Regions from separate parts of the Streptomyces sp. NPDC031497 genome, predicted to be linked through region 4. Evidence: riboswitches for the same ligand, from Rfam matches in the RefSeq annotation. Region 4 holds a riboswitch; each other region holds the start of a gene.
What was found. Region 4 has a riboswitch for S-adenosylmethionine ahead of ACZ5K7_RS27395 (ABC transporter substrate-binding protein). Riboswitches for the same ligand answer to the same signal wherever they lie in the genome.

Region 1 (3,964 bases), on a different contig from region 4:
CGCTTTGGTCCAGCGCACCCGGCCGCGCCGGTCGAGCGCGCAGAGCTTCGTGGAGCCCTCCCCGTTGTCGTACAGCAGGCAGTACACGCCGTCGGCGGTGGCGAGCGGGGGCATGACCGGGCCGCCCAGCGCGGTGCTCCAGACGGGACGGCCGTTCGGCGCCACCGCGTGCAGCGAGCCGTCCGCCCCGCCGACGTACACCGAATTCCCGTCGGCCGACACCGCCGCACACGGGCCGCGCTGCCCGCCGAGCCCCTCGACCGGGTACTGCCACCCCACCTGGGCCGCCGACGACGAGCCCGTACCGGTCCGCCCCTCCCGCGCCGCCGGACCCGTGCCCGCCGAGGAGTCCCGCAGCCACAGCCACCCGCCGACGCCCCCGCCCGCCACGACCGCCGCACCGCCCGTCAGGGCCGCCAGCAGCCGCCGCCGGGAGGCCGGGGCGGCAGCCGGGGAGGCCGCGGGCAGGTCCGTGACTGTCGTGGGCGCCACGTACTCGACGCGGCTGTCCCGCTCCCCCGACCCGTGTTCCGGCACCCAGCGCTCATCGCTGTCCACGGTCGCCGATTCCGCCGTGGCGCGGCCGGCGTACCACCCCGCCCCAAGGCCCGCGCGGAGGGAACGCGCGGTGTGTCCCACCGCCGCCACCACGTCCGCGGGCGTCGGCCGCGCGCCGGGGTCGTCGCGCAGACAGGACTCCACGAGCTCCAGATGGTTTTTCGGTACGGCGGACAGGTCGACGTCCCCGGTCAGGATCCGCAGCAGGACGACCGAGTCCTGCCCCTCGCCGAAGGGTTCCCGTCCGCCCGCCGCGTACGCGAGGACCGCGCCCAGCGAGAAGACGTCACTGGCCGGTCCCACGTGGGCGCCGTTGCGGATCTGCTCGGGCGAGACATAGCCGACCGACCCGACGATCACCCCGGTCCGGGTCAGTGCCGTCCCTTCCAGGGCCCGGACGATCCCGAAGTCGATGACCCGGGGGCCGTCCGGCGCCAGCAGGATGTTGGAGGGCTTGAGGTCACGGTGCACCAGCCCCTTGGCGTGGATCGCGGCCAGCGCCTCGCCCAGCGCGGCCGCCAGCAGCCGTACCGCGTCGCCGGTCAGGGGGCCGCCTTCGAAGATCGCGTCCCGCAGGTTCGGCCCGTCCACGTACTCGGTGGCCATCCACGGCCGTACGGCCTCGGTGTCCGCGTCCACGACGCGGGCGGTGTAGGTCCCCGCGCCGCCGACGGTCTGCGCGGCCCGCACCTCGTGCCGGAAACGGGCCCGGAAGGTGCGGTCCTCCGCGTGTTCGGCGCGCACCACCTTCACGGCGAGCCGGAGACCACCGCGCGCCTCGGCGAGATACACCTCGCCCATACCGCCGGATCCGAGTCTGCCCCGGACCTCGTAGGGACCGATGGTCCGAGGATCCGTCTCGCGCAGCTCCTGCACCCCGTGCTCCCCCTGCCCTCCGTACAGCTGAGGGAAGCGTATACGCGCGGCTGGACGTCAGTCCGTCAGACGGCCGGTACGCAACGGCCGTCCTCCGTACGGTAGTTCCATTTCGCGCCATCCCGGACGAGCTCCTTGACGGCATTCACGAACCGCTCCACGTGCTCGTCCGGCGTCCCCGCGCCGAAGCTCACCCGGATCGCGTTCAGGGACTTCTCGCCCGGTGCCGCCTCCGGCGCCCCGCACTCGCCCTGGGTCTGCGGGTCGGAGCCCAGCAGGGTCCTGACCAGCGGGTGGGCGCAGAAGAGGCCGTCGCGGACGCCGATGCCGTACTCGGCGGAGAGGGCCGCGGCGAAGTGGGAGCTGTTCCAGCCGTCCACCACGAAGCTGATCACTCCGACGCGGGGGGCGTCGTCGCCGAAGAGGGAGAGGACACGGACCTCGGGAACCTCGGCCAGCCCCGCCCGCACCTTCTCGATCAGGTGCCGCTCGCGGGCGACCAGCGTGTCGAAGCCCGCCTCGGTCAGCGCCTTGCAGGCGGCGGCGATCGAGTAGGCGCCGATCACGTTCGGGGAGCCCGCCTCGTGGCGCGCGGCGCTCTCGTGCCACTCCACGGCCACTCCCCCGTCCTCACGCCGGGTGACCTTGCGGCTGGCGCCGCCGCCCGCGAGGTACGGCTCGGCCGCCCGGAGCCAGTCGGCGCGGCCGGCCAGGACGCCGGAGCCGAAGGGGGCGTACAGCTTGTGGCCGGAGAAGGCGACCCAGTCGACGTCCAGCTCGCGGACGCTCACCGGGTGGTGCGGGGCCAGCTGGGCCGCGTCCAGGACGATCCGGGCGCCGTGCGCGTGCGCGGCCGCGGCCAGCTCGCGGACCGGCCACAGCTCGCCGGTGACGTTCGAGGCGCCGGTGACACAGACCAGGGCCGGGCCGTAGCCCCCTTCAATGGACACGGTGCGGTCGGCGAGGGCCTGCTCCAGGGTCTCGACGGCCTGGCGCGGGGTGCGCGGGGCGTCGAGGTAGGTGACCCGGGCGTCCTGCCAGGGCAGCAGGGAGGCGTGGTGCTCGGTCTCGAAGACGAAGACCTGGCAGTCGGCGGGGAGCGCGCGGGCCAGGAGGTTCAGGGAGTCCGTGGTCGAGCGGGTGAAGACCAGCTGGTCGTCGGGGCGGCAGTCGAGGAACTCGGCGACGGTCTTCCGGGCGTTCTCGAAGAGGTCGGTCGACAGCTGGGAGAGGTAGCCGGCACCGCGGTGGACGCTGCCGTAGTAGGGCGCGTAGGCCGCCACGTCGTCCCAGACCCGCTGGAGCGCCGGGGCGCTGGCCGCGTAGTCGAGGGCGGCGTAGGTGACCTCGCCGCCGGTGACGAGCGGGACGGTGACATCCTGCCCTAGAACGGGCAGCGGGGCACAAACCGACTGGGCGGAGACAGCGGTGGAGACAGACATGGCGAACTCCTGTGAGGGGTAAGCGAAATCGCCGGGCCGGACGGTACGTCGACGGCACGGGAAAGGTGAAAGGGGTATGCGGAGGCGGGGCTCGACGCCCTATCGCATTCGCTTGCTCACAGAAGACTCCCTCGACGACCAGGACCCCTGGCGTGCGAGGGGTCCGCGCTTGCCGTAGACCTCTCTGCCTACGACCTGGTCTTCACCCGGGGCACCCCGCCACGGACGGAGGGTTGCCGGACAGTCGGCCGGGGCCTCATGACTGTCACTCATGACCTGAGAAGAAACGTAAGTGAAGTGATCGGCGACGCGCAACTCCTGTCCGGATGACGGGACACCGCCAGGGTCCGAAGCCGCTTCCGCACCGCCGGAAGACCGAATGCGGTCGCTCGCCGTTGCGGCGGAAAGGCGGAAAGGCGGAAAGGCGGAAGTACCCCGCTCACCTTCTTTTCCGCCGCAACGGCGATCAGCCACGACGGCGCAGCTGGGGGTCCCCCCACGCCCTTAAGGCAGTGGGGAGGTGCCGTACCGCGCCTCAGCGCGCCGACCGCGGCCCCTACCTGTTCGTCGCCGCCGCCCAGCGCTCCAGCACCCGCTTGGCCGCGCCCGAGTCGATCGACTCCGCCGCCTTGTCCATGCCGGCGCGGATCTGCTCGGCCAGCGTTCCGGTGCCCGGGTCCAGGGCCACCAGCGCCGCCGCCGAGTTCAGCAGGACCGCGTCGCGGACCGGGCCCGTCTCGCCGTCCAGGAGCCGACGGGCGACCTCCGCGTTGTACGACGGGTCGCCGCCGCGCAGCGCCTCTACCGGGACCAGCTCGATGCCGACGTCCCGCGGGTCGAAGGTCTCCTCGGTGATCTTGCCGTCGCGGACGATCCAGACGTGGGACGTGGCGGTGGTCGTCAGCTCGTCGAGGCCGTCGTCGCCGCGGAAGACCAGGGAGGAGTTGCCGCGTTCCGCGAAGACGCCCGCGACGACCGGCGCCATGCGCGGGTCCGCGACGCCGACCGCCTGGGCCCGCACCTGCGCGGGGTTGGTCAGCGGGCCGAGGATGTTGAACACCGTGCGGATACCCAGCTGGCCGCGGGCC
Region 2 (3,964 bases), on a different contig from region 4:
AGCCGCACCGGCCGGGTGCCCGCCGTCGGCCGCACCCGCCGAACGCCCACCCGCCGACGAACGCTTCCGCCGCGCGTACGTCCGCGCGTCCGCACCCCCGGGGAGACGCATGTCCATCACTCCGCTCGCCGCCCTCCCGTCCGTCCGGACCACCCCCGCCTTCCGAGGGCGCATCGGCCGGGACGCGCGCAGCGGCCACTACGCCGTGCCGCGCCGCTACCGGCTCCACCTCGCCACCGCCTGTCCCGACGGCCTCCGCATCGCCGTCGGCCACAGCCTGCTGGCCCTCGACGACTGTTGTCCGGTCACCTATCTGCCCGCCGTCCCGGACTGTCCGGACGGCAGCCACACGGCGCTGCGCCCGCTGTACGAGGCGAGCGCCCACCACTACTCGGGACCGGCCCTCGCACCCGTGCTCAGCGACGACTGGTCCGGCCGCATCGTCTCCACCCACAGCCGGGACATCCTGCGCGACCTGGACCGCCACTTCGGCGACGGCGCCACCCGGCTGTACCCGTGCGGTGCCGAGGCCGAGATCGAGGCCGTCGAGCGGCTGTGCGCCGAGGGCATCGAGCAGGCCGCGCAGCGCGCCGGGCGCGTGGGCGGCGACCCGGAGGCGCTGGAGGTGCTGCTCGCCGCCCTGGACGAGCTGGAGTGCCGGCTGACCGGGGCGGAGTTCCTTGTCGGCGGGCAACTCACGGCGGCGGACGTCGAGTTGTGGGTGGCCCTGGTGCAACTCGACACCGTGCACCGCAACCACCTGGACGCCTCCGCCGTGCACCGCATCGCCGGCCATCCGGTGCTGTGGGCCTACGCCCGCCGGCTGGCCGCGCACCCGGCCTTCGGCGCCCACCTCGACCTCGACGGCATCGCCCGTCGCCACCACGGCCGTTGCCAGGGCCTGGAAGCCGCCGGTGCGGCCGTCCAGATCCTGGACTGGGCGGGCCACGCGGCGGACGCTCCCGGCGTTCCGCGCAGGTGAGAGCGGCCCGAACCGTTTCGCCAGTCGGACAGGCGTTGACATTCGTTCGGGCAACTGCGTTACTTACGGACCAGAACGGTCAAGAGCGTCAGCGTCAAGCCCTGGCTTGCTGACCGGCAACCCTCGCATCGCGGTGGGGTGCCCCAGGTGACGACCGGACCGATGACGTTTCGGCAAGCGACGATTCGGTAAGCGCGAGGCCCCCCGAGGGCCAGCACGACAGTGACAGGTGACGGACATGTACGCAGCCTCCAGGACGGCCGAGCGCCGCACCTCGGGCTGCGTACGCCCGTATCCGAGCCCGCTCGTCGCCGACCGTGCCGTCGATCTGCTCCGTGTCAACAGCGCCCTGTGTAGCGCGTGTACCGCACCGGGCTGTGCCCGCTGTCGGGTCTGACCAGGCTTTTCCGCCGGCTTCCCGCAGCTTCGCGCCTCAGCGTCCCCGTCGAAACACCGGTCGCCCGGTGTGCCGCCGTCCGCCCAGCCCCCCTGCCCCGCGCGCCCCCGTGCACCGTGCCGCCCGCCCGCATGCGGCCCGGTCGTACGGTCCCGGCCGTGGGGCCCGGGGTGTCCGACTCCGCCGGAGCCCGCCATGACCGAACCCCCAGGCACCGTGTCCCTCGCCGAGGCACCGCCACCAACTGACGATACGTCAAAACCCGTCAAAACCCAGCGGGTTCAGCCGTTGCGCCGCCCCGGCCGGTGGATCGCCACCGCCGTCGTCCTGGTGGTCGTCGCGCAGTTCGCACACGGACTGGCCACCAACCCCTTCTACCAGTGGGACCGGTTCCGCTACTGGTTCCTGCGGCCCACGATCCTCGACGGGCTCGTCATCACCCTCGAAGTCGCCGCGCTCAGCGCCGTGCTGGGCCTCCTCGGCGGCGTCGTACTGGCCGTCGCCCGGCTCTCCGGCAGCCCCGTGCTGCGCGCCGTCAGCTGGACCTACACCTGGCTGTTCCGCTCGATCCCGCTGATCGTCCTGCTGATCTTCCTCTACAACTTCTCGGCCCTGTACCAGACGTTGAGCCTGGGTGTGCCCTTCGGCCCGTCCTTCGTCAGCTTCGACGAGTCGAAACTCGCCACCGACATGGTGGTCGCCGTGGTCGGCCTCAGCCTCAACGAGGCGGCCTACGCGGCCGAGGTGGTGCGCGGCGGCATCCTCTCCGTCGACCAGGGCCAGCACGAGGCGGCCGCCGCACTCGGCCTGCCCAAGAGCTACCAGTTCACCCGGATCGTCTTCCCGCAGGCCCTGCGCTCCATCGTGCCGAACTACGTCAACCAGCTCATCGGGCTGATCAAGGGCACGTCCCTGGTGTTCTACGTCTCGCTGCTCGACCTCTTCGGCTCGGTGCAGTCCATGGGCAGCACCTACCCCGGCGACATCGTGCCGCTGCTGCTCGTGGCCACCGTCTGGTACCTGATCCTGACCAGCGCCGTCTCCGTCGTCCAGTTCTACGTCGAGCGGTACTTCGCCCGCGGCGCCACCCGCACGCTGCCGCCGACCCCCCTCCAGAAACTCCGCACCGGCCTCGGCGACCTGCGGGAACGGATACGCCGGGAGGCCGCCGCATGACCACCGCACCGGACCTCGCGCCCGCCGCCCTGGAGATCCACGACGTCCACAAGTCGTACGGCGCCCATCGCGTCCTCGACGGGGTCGACCTGACCGTCCGCCCCGGCGAGGTCACCGTCATCCTCGGCCCGTCCGGCTCCGGCAAGTCCACCCTGCTGAGGGTGATCAACCACCTGGAGAAGCCCGAGACCGGCTACGTCAGCGTCGGCGGCGAACTGGTCGGCGTGAAGCGCCACGGGGACCGGCTCAAGGAGCTGAGCGAACGCGCCATCCTGGCCCAGCGCAGCCGGATCGGCTTCGTCTTCCAGAACTTCAACCTGTTCCCGCACCTGACGGTCCTCGACAACGTCGCGGCCGCCCCCGTCGCCACCGGAAAGCTGACCAGGCCCGAGGCCCAGCAGCTGGCCAAGGAACTCCTCGAACGGGTCGGCCTCGGCGAGCGCGTCGGCGCCTACCCGCGGCAGCTGTCGGGCGGCCAGCAACAGCGCGTGGCCATCGCCCGCGCCCTGGCCCTGCGGCCCGGCATCATCCTCTTCGACGAACCGACCTCCGCGCTCGACCCCGAGCTGGTCGGCGAGGTCCTCGCCGTCATCAAGGACCTGGCCTCCGGCGGCACCACCCTCGTGATCGTCACCCACGAGATCGGCTTCGCCCGCGAGGTCGCCGACCGGATCGTCTTCATCGACGCCGGAAGGATCGTCGAACAGGGCCCGCCCGCCGAGATCCTCGACAACCCGCGGCACGAACGGACCCGGGACTTCCTCCGCAAGGTCCTCTGAACCACACCCCTTTCACTGGAACCACCCCCTCTTTCCCTTGAACCACCCCCCCTTTCACTTGTCACTGAGACACGAAGGACAGCCATGCCCACGCTCCTCTCCCGACGCAGCCTGATCCGCGGCCTCACCACGGCGACCGCCGTAGCGACCCTCGCCACCGGGCTCGCCGCCTGCGGGGGCGACAGCGACGCCGCGACCACGACCGACAGCGCCAAGAGCGGCGAGGTCGTCATCGGACAGGTCTCCAACGGCGCCGCCCAGCAGACCACCGTCAAGGTCTCCGAGGTCAAGTCCATCAGCGCCGAACTGCCCGCCTCCGTCCGCAAGAGCGGCAAGCTCGTCATCGGCGAGGGTGTCCTGCCCGCCGGATTCCCGCCGCTCGCCTACGTGGGCAGCGACCAGAAGACCCTCACCGGTTCCGAACCCGACCTCGCCCGGCTGGTCGCCGCGGTCTTCGGCCTCACGCCCGAGCTGAAGAGCTTCACCTGGGAGAACATGTTCGTCGGCATCGACAGCGGCAAGGTCGACGTGGCCCTCTCCAACATCACCGACACCGAGGAGCGCAAGAAGAAGTACGAGTTCGCGTCCTACCGGCAGGACAACCTCGCCTTCACGGTCCCGAAGAAGAGC
Region 3 (3,964 bases), on a different contig from region 4:
CACTTCGCGGATCCGGGTCAGACCTCACCCCCCACAGGTTTGGGGGCGTGCGCCGGAACGCGTCGACCGCGGCTGAATGTATCTGTCCAACTGCCGTCTGCAACAGGTCAATCGGACGAGAATTCTGGACGGGAAGGGTCCGGAATGTAGCAAGAATTCGGCCGAATTCAGGGCAAGTCGGGCCCCATAAAAGCCACAAAAGCCGCATATAACCCGCGCACTTTGGCTACTTCTTATCGGGTCAGCGGTATCGAATACGGGGCTCCCGACCTGGAGATCGGAACCGCGTTCCCCAACTGTACCGCGCTCAACCACACAGAATTGCCCCCTCCGCTTCTCTCGCGGAGGGGGCAATCGGGTGAACAGTCGGTGATCGGCGTTACCGAAGGTAATGTTCGGTCATTCGATCAGCCTGTCAGCAGGTCAACCGCCGGCGACGGCCGGGATGATGGAGACGCCGGCACCGTCCGGGGTGGCCGTCTCCAGGCCCTGCTCGAACCGCACATCGTCATCATTGACGTACACATTCACAAACCGGCGCAGCTTGCCCTCGTCGTCGAGAACGCGGGCGGCGATCCCGGTGTGCTTCTTCTCCAGATCGGAGATGACTTCGCCGAGGGTGCCTCCTTCGGCACTGACTTCGGCCTGACCACCGGTGTAGGTACGCAGGATGGTGGGGATGCGAACGGTGACGCTCACGTGTGAACCTCCGATCGGGACAACGCCCTGGTTTTTTACGGCTGGCTCAGGCGAGCCCGGCCTCGCGGAAAGACTCGAGATTCGGGCGAATAGTCGCCGTGAGCCCGGTCCCCGCCACGGCGTCCAGTGTCTTCAGTCCGTCACCCGTGTTGAGTACAACGACCGACTTCGCCGGATCGATCAGCCCATTCTCGATGAGCTTCCTGGTGACTCCGACCGTCACCCCGCCGGCGGTCTCCGCGAAGATTCCCTCGGTCCGCGCGAGCAGCTTGATCGCGTCGACGACCTGCTCGTCGGTCACGTCCTCCACCGCACCGCCGGTACGGCGCGCGATGTCCAGGACGTACGGCCCGTCGGCCGGGTTGCCGATGGCGAGGGACTTGGCGATGGTGTTCGGCTTCTGCGGCCGCACCACGTCGTGGCCCGCCTTGTAGGCCACCGACACCGGCGAGCACCCCTCGGCCTGCGCGCCGAAGATCTTGTACGGCCTGTCCTCGACGAGCCCGAGCTTGATCAGCTCCTGCAGCCCCTTGTCGATCTTCGTGAGCTGCGAGCCGGAGGCGATCGGGACGACCAGCTGGTCGGGGATCCGCCAGCCGAGCTGCTCGCAGATCTCGTACGCCAGGGTCTTGGAGCCCTCCGCGTAGTACGGCCGCAGGTTGACGTTGACGAAGCCCCAGCCCTCACCGGCCGAGTCACCGATCAGCTCGGAGCAGAAACGGTTCACGTCGTCGTAGTTGCCCTCGATGCCGACGAGCTCGCCGCCGTAGATCGCGGCCATGACGATCTTGCCCTGCTCCAGGTCGTGCGGGATGAACACGCAGGAGCGGAAGCCGGCCCGGGCGGCGGCGGCACCGACCGCGCCGGCCAGGTTGCCGGTGGAGGAGCAGGAGAGCGTGGTGTAGCCGAAGGCGCGCGCGGCCTCGACGGCCTGGGCGACGACCCGGTCCTTGAAGGAGTGCGTCGGGTTGCCGGAGTCGTCCTTGACGTACAGGCCGCCGGTGACGCCCAGCTCCTTCGCCAGGTTGTCGGCCTGGACGAGCTTGGTCCAGCCCGGGTTGATGTTCGGCTTGGTCGCCACGTCCGCGGGGACGGGCAGCAGCGGCGCGTAGCGCCAGATGTTCGCGGGACCCGCTTCGATCCGCTTCCGCAGCTCCTCGGTGTCGTAGGCCGAGAAGTCGTACGCGATTTCGAGCGGGCCGAAACACTCCTCGCAGGCGAACACCGGGCCGAGCGGCACGCGGTGGCCGCACTCGCGGCAGCTCAGGGCGGTGGCGGGACCAAGGTCGACGGTCGTGGAGTCGGTGGTGGTCGCAGCAGTCTGCACAGCCATGTGAGGCGAGGCCCTTTCTCCTCATCTTCCTCACGACGCATCTCGCCGTGAGACGGATTTGGCACCTTCCCTAGTCGGGAGCCTCGCGAGTGATCGACATTGATCAGCGATCCACGAGTAACCGACTGGAGGGTTGCCGGGGCTTCATCGGGCCGTATCCCTCTGCCCCTCTGGATGAGCGGTATGCAGTTGTCAACGCTCGGTGACCTCAGGACATGCGATGGTCATCGGCGTTGTTCAAGACTGTAACCGAAGGCCAGGACAGTTGAGATAGTCGTCCGAACCGCGAGATGGATCACACCTCGCAGTGTGACCGTGACAGTGAGGAGCCGCTGACTGTGCTGGAAGAAGTCGAGCGCTGGCTGGCCACCCGCTCCTGGTCCATGAACGACCGCCCGCTGCACCGGATACTCGCCGCCAAGCAGCGCACCGGTCAGTCCGTCTCCGTCGTGCTGCCCGCGCTCAACGAGGAGGAGACGGTCGGCGACATAGTCGCGATCATCCGTCACGACCTCATGCGGCAGGTGCCGCTCGTCGACGAGATCGTGGTCGTCGACTCCGGTTCCACCGACCGTACGGCGGCGGTGGCCGCGGCGGCCGGCGCCCGGGTCGTCCACCGCGACACGATCCTGCCGCGCATCCCCGCCGTCCCCGGCAAGGGCGAGGTCCTCTGGCGCTCCCTCCTGGTCACCACCGGCGACATCGTCTGCTTCATCGACGCCGACCTGCGTGACTTCTCCTCCGACTTCGTCACCGGGATCGTCGGCCCGCTGCTGACCGACCCGGACGTGGACCTGGTCAAGGCGATGTACGACCGCCCGCTCGCCGGCTCGGCCGGACAGGGCGGCCGGGTCACCGAACTGATGGCCCGCCCGCTGCTGAACATGCACTGGCCGCAGCTGGCCGGGTTCGTCCAGCCGCTCGGCGGCGAGTACGCGGCCCGCCGCTCGCTCCTCGAACAGCTCCCCTTCCCGGTCGGCTACGGCGTGGAGCTGGGCATGCTGGTCGACGCCCTGCACCTGGTGGGGCTCAACGCGTTGGCGCAGGTCGACGTGGGGGTCCGCAAACACCGCCACCAGGACGGCCAGGCCCTCGGCCGGATGTCCGCCGCGATCTACCGCACCGCCCAGCTGCGGCTGGCCCGCGGGCATCTGATCCGGCCCGCCCTGACCCAGTTCGAACGGGGCGAGGACGGCTTCGAGCCGCGCACCTACTCCGTGGACACCGAGGAACGACCGCCGATGGCGGAGATCGCCGAGTACGCCGAGCGCCGGGTGGCGTGACTTCTACGTACGGCCGTATACGGCGGCGCGTCGGGCACGGCCGTACGTTTGAGCGTTTCCGGGCCGGGCTAGGTTGTGGCGTATGGCTTTCACCGGCGGTGCTGAGGTGCTGGTCGCGTCCAACCGCGGCCCGGTTTCGTATGAAGTGGGCGAAGGCGGTGCGCTGCACGCCAAGCGGGGTGGCGGCGGGCTGGTCTCGGGGCTGTCGGCGATCGGGCCGGACGCGAACGCGGTGTGGGTGTGCGCGGCGCTGAGCGACGGAGACCGGGAGGCGGTACGGCGGGCCGAGGGCGGCCGGCTGCCGGCCGGGGACACCGGCGGGCAGCAGGTCCGGATGCTCGACATCGACCCGGACGTGTTCTCCGACGCGTACAACGGCATCGCGAACTCGGTGCTCTGGTTCGTCCACCACATGCTCTACCAGACCCCGCTGGAGCCGGTCTTCGACGCGGAGTTCCGGCGGCGGTGGGCGTCGTACCAGGCCTACAACCAGGCGTTCGCCGAGGCGCTGGCGCAGGAGGCGGGCGAGGGTGCGGTGGTCGTCATCCAGGACTACCACCTGGCGCTGGCCCCGCGGATGCTGCGGCGGCTGCGGCCGGATCTCCGTATCGGCCATTTCTCCCACACCCCGTGGGCCCCGCCGGACTAC
Region 4 (3,964 bases):
GTTGGCCGAGTAGAAGGGCGAGAGGTAGTTGTCGGCGTCGAGGTAGTCGGCGTACCAGCCAAGCTGGTAGAGCGGGTAGAGGTGCTTGACGCGGTCCTTGCCGTACTGGGTCCACTCGGTGGACTGCAGGTTCACCTTGAACAGGCCGGTGGCCTCCAGCTGGGTCTTGATCAGCGCGTACTCGTCGGCCGACGACGAGCCGTAGTGGTCGCTGTTGTACTGGAGGTTGAGCGTCACCGGGGTGGTGATCTTCGCCGCCTTCAGCCGGGCCGCCGCCGCGGCCTTGTCGGGACCGCCCCGCTGGTCGCCGTAGAGCGACTTGAAGGCGGGGCTGGCGCCGGTCAGGCCGTCCGGGACGGAGCTGTAGAGCGGCTGGTAGGTGTTCTTGTAGACCTGCTGGGCGAGTTGGGACCGGTCGACGGAGTCCGCGACCGCCTGCCGGACGGCAAGGGCCTTCTTCGCGTCGGCGTTCTTCGTCCTGGTGCCGTAGGGCTGGGTGGCGAGGTCGAAGACGATGTAGCGGATGCCGTTGCCGGAGCCGGTGTGGACCTTGACGCCCTTCTCCTTGCCGAGGTCGTCCAGGTCGGCGGTGGTGAGCGTGCGGTAGACGGCGTCGATGGTGCCCTGCTGGACGTCGAGCTTCAGATTGCCGGCGTCCGTGTAGTACTTCAGCTGGACGTCCTTGGTCCTGGGCGTGCCCAGTCGGCCCTTGTACTCCGCGTTGGCGGTGAAGGACACCAGCGAGTTCTTGTCGTAGCTCCTGATGCCGTACGGCCCGTTCCACGGCTTGGCCGTGACGATCGACATGTCGTCGAGGATCCTGTCCGCGGGGAACACCTGCTCGTCCACGACGTAGCCGGCGGCCGTGGACAGCACCTGCGGGAACAGCGTGTCGTCGGCCGACTTGAGGGTGAAGACGACCGTGGCCGGGTCCGGGGCGGCGACCGAGGCGAGGTTGTACAGCAGTGACGACGGGCCGTTCTCGTCGGCGATCTTCAGGTCCCGGTCGAAGCTGAACCTGACGTCCGAGGAGGTGAGTTCGTGGCCGTTGGCGAACTTCAGGCCCTTCTTGAGCGTGACCGTGTACTCCTTGGGTCCGGTCAGCCTGATCCCGGTGGCGAGGTCCGGGGAGACGTCCGCGGAGCCGTTCTTCTGACTGAGCAGGGTCGCGTAGACCTCGCTCTCGATCGTGCCGGAGCCCGCGTCCCACGAGCCCGCCGGGTCGAGGCTGGTGACCTGGTCGGTGGTACCGACGGTGATCGCCGAGCCGGAACTCGCGGTGCTGCCGTCCTTGCTGCTGGTGCAGCCGGTCAGGGCGACCAGGAACGCGGTGCCGAGGCAGAGCGCGCCGAGGCCGGAGCGCAGGGGTCTGTTCGGCGTGGCGCCGCTGTGAAGTGCCATCAGGAGTCTCTACTTCCGCATCAGGGGTGCGTCAGACGGCCATGGCACAGGGGTGTGCCATGGCGTGCGAGGTCATGTGAGAGAAAGCGCGAGAGGGGCTACACCGGCGGACGGCAGCACTGCCGGCCGGCGGAGGGCGGGATCAGCCCTGACACAGACAGCTGGACACCAGCAGCAGGTCGACATGGAGCCGGGAGCACAGCATCACGGCTCTCGCCATGCCGTCCTCCTGGGTTCCGGGCCGCCTCGGGGCCGATGTGAGCGCACTTGCAGAAAGAAGAGTTCCGCCGAGCCGTCACCTGGGGCACCCCACTGCGTCGAGGGTTGCCGTCCGGCCAGCCAGGGCTTGACACCGGAACTCGTGGCTCGCGCTCACCGTAGATCGGCAGTTCTTACGGCGTCAAGACGGTCTGGGCACGTGGAGACCGGGCCGAACGGCGAGGCAGGTGCGGGAGTCCGGGGGTACCGCGCATCGACGGAGGGTCGGTCCTGTCGCGTGGCGGTGTGCGGCGGGGCGGCCGCCGAGTACGCGTGGGACGTGGTGGGTTGAGGGCGGATCCGGGCGGGAGCGGGAGCTGAGGCGCTGACGGCCACTCACCAGACCTGGCTCAGGAGATCACCGGAATCCGGTGAGGACCTCTCACCTGTGCCACGGCGAACCTGGGCGCGCGGCACGGCATGTGCGGTGCGGCCCCACTGTCCGACCGAAGCCGGAAGGAGACCGTCATGGCTACGCCGAGGCACGTGAACAGCCCGCGACTTCGGCAACGTTCGGCCGCCCGGGAGAGGTGGTCGCCACGCCACCCGGGGACCTGCGGCTCATGCTGGACGTCAACCTCGGCATCGCGCCGTGGCCGAGCCAGGCGGTGGCGCCGCAGCTCCTGGACACGGCCGGGGACCGGGCGCGGTGTTCCCCCCCGGAGGCGTCGGCCCGCGCTGTCCGGCCGGAGGCGATCGCGCACGTCATCGCCTTTCTCGTCGGCGACCTCGCGGTGCGCACCAGCGGCGCGATCGTGCCTGCCTGCGGCGCCTGATCCGATCACCCACGGCTCGGCCCCACTTGCACGGCGGACCCCGTCCGGACCTGCCGGACCCGGTACGCCGTCCACCCCGTGTACGTCACCACTGCCCGAAGGGAAGCACCATGTCATCGACGGACCGCCGCTCGTTCCTCGCCCGCAGCGCGGCGCTGGCCACCGTACCCACCGTCGCGGCACTGGCCGACGGCGCACTCGCCGGCCCGGCATCGGCCGCCACGCTGCCCGACTACGCGCCGATCCCGCCGTCCGCGCTCGGTCCCGCCGTCAACGCGCAGGGCTACTACGTCGGCCGGATCGAGAAGAACCTGTACTGGGTCACCGACGGCACCTACCAGGCGGCGTTCCTGACGACCCGTGAGGGTGTCGTGCTGTTCGACGCACCCCCCTCCATCGGGCACAACCTCCAGCGGGCCATCGACGAGATCGCCTCCGCCAACGGCGTCTCCAACCGAGTGACCCACCTCGTCTACTCCCACCACCACGCCGACCACCTCGGCGCCTCGTCGCTGTTCGGCCGGCACGTGGTACGGATCGGCCACGCCGAGACCAAGAAGTTCCTGGCCGGCTACAACGACCCGGCCCGGCCGGTTCCCGACGTCACCTTCGACAAGCGCCACACGCTGCACGTCGGCGGGGAGCGCATCGAGCTGGCCTGGCACGGCACCAACCACACCTCCGACAACGTCTACATCCACCTGCCCCACCACAACACCCTCATGCTCGTCGACGTCCTCCTGCCCGGCTGGGTCCCCTTCGACAGCTTCAACCTCAACGAGGACGTCCCCGGCTCCATCGCCGCCCCCGCCAAGGCCATGAGCTACCCGTGGAAGCACTTCATCGGCGGCCACATCGGCAGGCTGGGCACCCGCCAGGACATGGTCGTGTACCAGCAGTACGTGGACGACATCATCGACAACGTCAAGAAGGCGCTCGCGGCGGTGGACCCCACCCCGTACTTCCCCAAGTACGGGGACAACGCCTGGGCCGCGGTCAAGGAGTACCAGGCCGCCCAGGTCGCCTATGCCGCCGAGCCGGTCATCAGGAAGTACACCGGCGTCCTCGCCGCCGCCGACGTCTACACGGCCAGTACGACCTTCATCATCCTCGAATCACTCCGCCTCGACCTCGGCGTGGGCTCGCAGGTCCACCCCTGACCCTCACACCGGAGCGGGTTTCGGCGCCGTCCGCCGACGGCGCCGAGGCCCGCCCGCGGCGCCGCTCTCCGTAGGCCGGTCACCGGAAGAGCGTGATCCCGGACGCAACCGCACCGCCAGGGCTCGGGCGGCGGGCTCGCACACGTCGCCGCAGAGGGCGTACACCCGGTTCCCGGCCGGTTCGCGGCCCGCCGTCACCGTGGGAAAGGCGACAAGTCGGCGCCGGGGTGCGGTGATGCGCGTCGGCTACGCTGACCGCGTGCCTGAAGGACAAGGCGGGATGCCCGGCCTGTCGGCCGCAGCGGGCTCGGGCCGTGCACCGGGCCGCGGCCGCCCCGGTCTCGTCGACCGCCGCGACCTGCTCGCCGC

Region 1: it holds a riboswitch for S-adenosylmethionine, as region 4 does, so the genes downstream of both, ACZ5K7_RS41360 (aminotransferase class V-fold PLP-dependent enzyme) here and ACZ5K7_RS27395 (ABC transporter substrate-binding protein) in region 4, are expected to answer to the same signal.
Region 2: it holds a riboswitch for S-adenosylmethionine, as region 4 does, so the genes downstream of both, ACZ5K7_RS11805 (amino acid ABC transporter permease) here and ACZ5K7_RS27395 (ABC transporter substrate-binding protein) in region 4, are expected to answer to the same signal.
Region 3: it holds a riboswitch for S-adenosylmethionine, as region 4 does, so the genes downstream of both, thrC (threonine synthase) here and ACZ5K7_RS27395 (ABC transporter substrate-binding protein) in region 4, are expected to answer to the same signal.

Annotation. Positions count from the first base shown of each region.
Region 1 is NZ_JBVIKO010000031.1:83,263-87,226, reverse strand. Features, by position in the region: gene ACZ5K7_RS41365 (outer membrane protein assembly factor BamB family protein) at 1-1,434, opposite strand, end outside; gene ACZ5K7_RS41360 (aminotransferase class V-fold PLP-dependent enzyme) at 1,500-2,876, opposite strand; SAM riboswitch class IV at 3,037-3,153, opposite strand; gene trpD (anthranilate phosphoribosyltransferase) at 3,433-3,964, opposite strand, start outside.
Region 2 is NZ_JBVIKO010000005.1:95,260-99,223, reverse strand. Features, by position in the region: gene ACZ5K7_RS11810 (glutathione S-transferase C-terminal domain-containing protein) at 110-982, shown strand; SAM riboswitch class IV at 1,060-1,183, shown strand; gene ACZ5K7_RS11805 (amino acid ABC transporter permease) at 1,575-2,555, shown strand; gene ACZ5K7_RS11800 (amino acid ABC transporter ATP-binding protein) at 2,552-3,334, shown strand; gene ACZ5K7_RS11795 (ABC transporter substrate-binding protein) at 3,419-3,964, shown strand, end outside.
Region 3 is NZ_JBVIKO010000004.1:411,178-415,141, forward strand. Features, by position in the region: gene ACZ5K7_RS10505 (MoaD/ThiS family protein) at 424-699, opposite strand; gene thrC (threonine synthase) at 746-2,032, opposite strand; SAM riboswitch class I at 2,051-2,213, opposite strand; gene ACZ5K7_RS10515 (glucosyl-3-phosphoglycerate synthase) at 2,371-3,315, shown strand; gene ACZ5K7_RS10520 (alpha,alpha-trehalose-phosphate synthase (UDP-forming)) at 3,398-3,964, shown strand, end outside.
Region 4 is NZ_JBVIKO010000014.1:141,156-145,119, forward strand. Features, by position in the region: gene ACZ5K7_RS27395 (ABC transporter substrate-binding protein) at 1-1,401, opposite strand, end outside; SAM riboswitch class IV at 1,660-1,768, opposite strand; gene ACZ5K7_RS27400 (hypothetical protein) at 2,190-2,435, shown strand; gene ACZ5K7_RS27405 (MBL fold metallo-hydrolase) at 2,546-3,595, shown strand; gene ACZ5K7_RS27410 (winged helix-turn-helix domain-containing protein) at 3,855-3,964, shown strand, end outside.